Regions from separate parts of the Paracoccus sp. BR5-17 genome, predicted to be linked through region 2. Evidence: riboswitches for the same ligand, from Rfam matches in the RefSeq annotation. Region 2 holds a riboswitch; the other holds the start of a gene.
What was found. Region 2 has a riboswitch for thiamine pyrophosphate ahead of thiD (bifunctional hydroxymethylpyrimidine kinase/phosphomethylpyrimidine kinase). Riboswitches for the same ligand answer to the same signal wherever they lie in the genome.

Region 1: linked by a shared signal. The riboswitch ahead of ACZ1HC_RS05605 (thiamine ABC transporter substrate-binding protein) and the one ahead of thiD (bifunctional hydroxymethylpyrimidine kinase/phosphomethylpyrimidine kinase) in region 2 are both predicted to bind thiamine pyrophosphate.

The regions. Positions count from the first base shown of each region.
Region 1 covers NZ_JBVFUV010000003.1:851,901-854,822, forward strand. Annotated here, with positions in the region: gene mutS (DNA mismatch repair protein MutS) at 1-912, opposite strand, end outside; TPP riboswitch at 960-1,055, shown strand; gene ACZ1HC_RS05605 (thiamine ABC transporter substrate-binding protein) at 1,088-2,068, shown strand; partial or broken gene ACZ1HC_RS05610 (ABC transporter permease family protein) at 2,044-2,922, shown strand, end outside.
Region 2 covers NZ_JBVFUV010000006.1:36,846-39,767, reverse strand. Annotated here, with positions in the region: gene ACZ1HC_RS17040 (FAD-dependent oxidoreductase) at 1-357, opposite strand, end outside; gene thiD (bifunctional hydroxymethylpyrimidine kinase/phosphomethylpyrimidine kinase) at 354-1,148, opposite strand; TPP riboswitch at 1,204-1,308, opposite strand; gene ACZ1HC_RS17030 (transposase) at 1,591-2,922, opposite strand, start outside.

The DNA of each region.
Region 1 (2,922 bases), on a different contig from region 2:
CGCCGCCGTCACCGTGCGGTCGATGGCCGCCAGCAGCGACCCCTCGCGCCCGCCCGACAGGGCTTGGGTCAGTTCCAGGTTGCGCCGGGTCGCGGCGTCGATCTGCATCGCTCCGCCAGCCCGTTCGCGCACGGGCGGGCGCAGCAGGGGCAGCCTGCCCTTCTGCGTCAGGTCCAGGTAGTCGACGATGGCCCCCATCGCCGCCAGTTCCGCGCGGGTGAAGCTGCCGAAGCCGTCCAGCGTGTCCACGCCGTAAAGCGCGCAGAGCCGCCGCTGCCCCGCCGCGCTGTCGAAGGCGCTGGCCGGCAGGTCGGTCATGGCCGCGCCGGCCTCCTCGATCAGGTCGCGCAGGGCCGGGTCCGCCACCAGCACCTCGCGCGGGGACAGGCGGGCCAGTTCCGGGGCCAACCGCGCCAAGGCGCAGTCCATCACCTGGAAGGCGCCGGTCGAGATATCCACCCAGGCCAGCGCGCTCTCCTCGCGCACCTGCGCGAAGGCCGCCAGGAAATTGTGCCGCCGCGCTTCCAGCAGCGATTCCTCGGTCAGCGTTCCCGGCGTCACCAGCCGCACCACCTCGCGCGCCACCACCGACTTCGAGCCGCGCTTGCGGGCCTCGGCCGGGTCTTCCACCTGCTCGGCGATGGCGACGCGGAAGCCCTTGCGGATCAGCGTCAGCAGATAGCCCTCGGCGGCATGGACCGGCACGCCGCACATCGGGATCGGTTCACCCCCATGCGTGCCGCGCCGGGTCAGCGCGATGTCCAGCGCGGCGGCGGCGGCCACCGCGTCGTCGAAGAACATCTCGTAGAAGTCGCCCATGCGATAGAACAGCAGCGCGCCGGGATTGGCGTCCCGGATCGCCAGGTATTGCGCCATCATCGGGGTGGGCTGTTCGCTCGCGTCCTTGGTCATGGCGGCTTTTCTAGCCGCTTGCGCGGGCGCGCGAAATCCCTACATTCGACCCCACCTCGGGGGCCAAGTGGCTGAGACGCGCAAGCGGACCCGTTGAACCTGATCCGGCTAACACCGGCGGAGGGAAGGTGACGCTGTCCTTTCTTTCGGCAACCCTTGTGGAAAGGAGACAGCGATGAGACTGCCCCTGATGCTTGCCCTTCTGGCCGCGGCCCCGGCCGTGGCGCAGGAACGACCCGTCCTGACCGTCTATGCCGGCGAATCGATCACCAGCGAATGGGGACCCGGCCCGAAGATCGAGGAAGGGTTCGAAGCCTTCTGCGCCTGCGACCTGCGCTTCGTCACCGGGGACGAGTTGTCCCGCATCCTGATGGAGGGCGAGCGGACCGAGGCCGACATCGTCTTCGGCCTGAACACCGACGTGACGGCGCGTGCCCGCGCATCGGGGCTGTTCGCGCCGCACGGGCAGGACACCACCGGGCTGTCGATGCCCATCGCATGGACCGACGACATCTTCCTGCCCTACAACTGGGGCGAGACGGCCTTCGTCTATGACGAGACCCGGCTGAAGAGTCCCCCCGCCAGTTTCGCCGAACTGCTGGACGCGCCGGACGATCTGAAGATCGTCATCCAGGATCCGCGATCATCGGTCAGCGGTCTGGCGCTGCTGCTGTGGGTCAAGGCGGTCTATGGCGATCAGGCGCCGGACGCCTGGGCGAAGCTTGCCCCCAAGGTGCTGACCGTCACCAAGGGCTGGTCGGAATCCTACGGCATGTTCACCGAGGGCGAGGCCGACATGGTGCTGTCATACACCACCTCGCCCGCCTATCACATCGCGGCCGAGGACGACCCGACCAAGAAGGCCGCGATCTTCCCCGAAGGCCATTACTTCATGGCCGAGGTGGCGGCCCAGGTCCGCACCACCGACCAGCCGGAACTGGCGCAACGCTTCATGGACTGGATCCTGACGCCCGAGTTCCAGAAGGTGATCCCGCTGGCCAACTGGTCCCTGCCCGCCAAGCTGCCGCAGGACGAATGGCCGCAGGTGATGCGCGACCTGCCCCGCCCCGAAAAGACCCTGTTCTATACCGAGGACGAGGCCGAGGCGGCCCGCCAGCCCGCGCTTGACGAATGGCTGCGGGCCTTCGCGGGCTGAGCCGGGCCGAGGCCGGGGGCGCTGCGGCAGCCCTTGGCCTTGCCGTCCTGATCCTGGGCACGCTGGGGGCCGTCGCCTGGGCGGCGCAGGGGCTGTCGGGGCTTGGCCCCTGGGACTGGCGCGCGGTCCGGTTCACGCTGTGGCAGGCGGCGCTGTCGGCCACGCTGTCGGCGGCCCTGGCGGTGCCGGTGGCCCGCGCCCTGGCGCGGCGGCGCTTTGCGGGCCGGGCCGCCCTGGTCACGCTGCTGGGCGCGCCCTTCATCCTGCCGGTGATCGTGGCGATCATGGGGCTGGTCGCGGTCTTTGGCCGCAACGGCGCCGTCAATGACGCCCTGCGGCTTCTGGGCCTGCCCGAGGTCTCGATCTATGGCTGGCAGGGGGTGATCCTGGCGCATGTGTTCTTCAACCTGCCCCTGTCGGTGCGGCTGATCCTGCAGGGCTGGCAGTCGATCCCGGCCGAACGCTTCCGGCTGGCGGCCTCGCTGGGGTTCGGGCCGGGCGATCTGGCGCGGCATCTGGAACGGCCGATGCTGCGCGCGGTGCTGCCCGGCGTCTGGCTGGTGGTGTTCCTGGTCTGCCTGACCAGCTTCACCGTGGCCCTCGCCCTGGGCGGGGGACCGCGCGCGACGACGGTGGAGCTGGCGATCTATCAGGCCTTCCGCTTCGACTTCGACCTGGGCCGGGCGGCCAGCCTGGGGCTGGTCCAGATCGGCCTGTGCCTGGCGGCAATGGCGCTGGCCCGCCGGATCGCCGTTCCCGCGGCCTTCGGGGCAGGCTTGGACGCGGTCGCGACACCGCTTGCGCCGGGCGGCTGGCACCGGATCGGCGACGCCCTGGCCATCGCCGGGGCGGGG
Region 2 (2,922 bases):
GTTGCCGTCGATGTCCTCATAGCCTGCGGTGCGGCGGGCAAAGCGATCAAGCTCGCGCCGGTCGCGGCCGAGTGTCAGGACCAGCGTCCCCTTGCGGGCGACGCCGCCGGCACGACGGTCCCACCAGCCGATGGCGGTCCGGCCATGCCGCAGCACCGGCTCCTCGGCATTCTCGAACTCGCACCAGGGCGCGAGCATGCCGCCCGCCCACCACGAGCAGCCATGCCCGCTCGGGCCGAGCGCCGGGTCCACCAGGGCCACCCGGTGGCCACGCTCCGCCAGCTCGGTCGCTGCGGCGAGGCCCATGACCCCGGCGCCCAGCACCGTGAGAGCTTGCCCATCCGCGCCGTTGGTCACGCCGTCCACCAGTCATGGAAATGATGCACCGGCCCATGGCCGGTCCCCACGCCCAGCCCGTCTGCGGCAAGGATCGCGCCATGCAGCCACGCATGCGCGCGGGCTGTGGCCTCCGGCACGCTCATCCCTTGGGCGAGGCCCGCCGCGATGGCCGAGGATAGGGTGCAGCCAGTGCCATGGGTGTTCCTGGTTCCGATGCGCGGTGCGGTGAAGTCGCGATGCTCCGGCCCGATCAGCCGGTCGGTGCAGTCCGCGCCCTCGGCATGGCCGCCCTTCATCAGCACCCAGGCGGGTCCCATCGCCCGCAGCGCCTCGCCCTGTTCCACGGTCGCAGATGCGTCAGTCGCGATCTCGCCGGACAGAAGCCGCGCCGCCTCCGGCAGGTTCGGCGTCAGAACGGCGGCGAGCGGCATCAGCCGATCCCTCAAGGCAGCGACGGCCTCGTCCTCGATCAGGCGGTCGCCCGACTTGGCGACCATCACCGGATCAAGGACGATCGGCGCCGCGCAGCCCGCCAGCGCGTCTGCCACGGCAAGCGTCGCGGCGGCGGACCCCAGCATCCCGATCTTGACCGCCGCCACGTCCAGATCATCCAGGACGGCTTCGATCTGGGCGCGGATCATGTCGGGCGAGACCCCCTCGACGCGGATGACGGCGCGGGTGTTCTGGGCGGTGATCGCGGTCAGCGCGCTCGCCCCATAGACGCCGAGCGCCGAGAAGGTCTTGAGGTCCGCCTGGATCCCGGCCCCACCGCCGCTGTCGGACCCTGCGATGGTCAGCGCGATCGCCATGTTTCCCTCCATACCGAGGGTCATGCGCGTATCGAGGACGGGGAAGCCGCATCAGATTGCGGCGTTGCCCGTTCCCTTCGCCGGCATGACCCGGATCAGGTTCGATGGGTGCTGTGCCTGGCACATCTCAGCCCCGAGCGGGGCGCCCCAACGAGCGTATGGCGTGAGTGTAAAGGCTGCGGTGGGGAGTGCAAGTGGTGTGGCTGGACTGGTTCGGCAACCGGCAACCGACACCTGCTTTTCCTCCTCAATAGCGGCGTGTCCATCGCAGAATCCCGCCCATCCTTGAAATGACGGCTTCAGCGTCATCTTCGGAGAGGTGGTTAAGTCGCATGTAGCACTCCCGTGATCGGTACCACTTAGCGCTGGAGGAACGTGCCAAGGCCGATGACAGTCACACCGCTTTCTCCCGGGCTCACGGCGCTGCCTTCTGTCGCAGAAGTCAGGAGTTCAGCGATGTGACTGGCGGCGCTGCGGAGGCTATGCAGGCCAAGGACGTCCTTGGCCTGCGACCGAGCCGTGCCGGCAGAGTAGGCGTCCTTGGGCGCCGTCGAACCATGCCAGCAGGCCGTGCGAGCAGTAGCAGGTTCAGCACTGCGGCTCCGATCAGGAACTCCTCTTCGGCGCCGCGCAGGCCGCGCAGATGCAGCCGGGCCAAACCGCGCCTGGCCTTGGCATCCGCAAACAGCCGCTCGACGCCCCGTCGCAGCCGCATCGACCGTTTGAAGAGCGCCGTCCCCATTTCGGCGCGGACCAGATCGCGTGCCTCCTCATCCACCATCCGCGACACGGTCCGGACAGGCCTGTCCGTGCAAGCTTCATGGAGCGGACAGCCTTGGCAATCGGACAGCCGTGCCCGGTAGCTATGGAACCCGCGGCGCGCATCGCCTCCTTTGTGTGTCAATTTTTTGCCGGCGGGGCAGATGTAGCGGTCGCGCTCTGCATCGTAGGTGAAGGCCTGACGGGTGAGCTTGCCCTTGGTCTGTCCCGAGCGCTCCAGCACGGGGATGTGGGGGAGCACACCCTGGTCGCGCACGTAAGCCAGAAAGGTGGCGCTGCCGTAGGCGCCATCGGCGGCGACGCGCTTCGGGCGGTAGCCGAACCGATCAAGGACGTACGCCAGCATGGCGCGTCCGGCGTCCACCTCCGCGGCGAACCGAGCGGGACTGGCCTGTACGTCGAGCGCGACTCCGCCCGGGGTGTCGATCAGGAGGTTGAGCGCGTAGCCGAACCGTCCCCGCGCCGTGCGCGCCGACCATGCAGCAGCCGGATCGGTGCGCGACAACTCTGCTGGCGGCCCTCGCTTTCGCCCGGTTTCCGCTGGGCTCACCGCCGCCTCGTCGGTCAACCACTCCCGCACCGGCCGTGTCAGGGATTGCGCATCAGGGGCCAGGTCGCCCTCGCGCATCTTCCGTTGCCAGCTTGCGTCTGCAGCAACGAACGAGGCGTCGATCGCCGCATCTTTGGCAGCCACCAGGCCAGCCGCGATGCACCGCCGGACGGTGGCCTCGAACAGCGCCCGGAACACGCCCGCATCGCGGAAGCGGCCGTGGCGGTTCTTGGAGAAGGTGGAGTGGTGGGGGACGGCCGCGTCGGGCGCAAGGCGGCAGAACCAGCGATAGGCGAGGTTGTAGCGCACCTCCTCGCAGAGCCGACGCTCGGAGGGGATGGCGTACAGTCGCCCGATCAGAGCCATGCGGATCAAAAGCTCGGGGTCCACCGATGGACGGCCGCGCCGGCTGTAATGAGGAGCAAGCAGCGCGCGCAGTTCGCC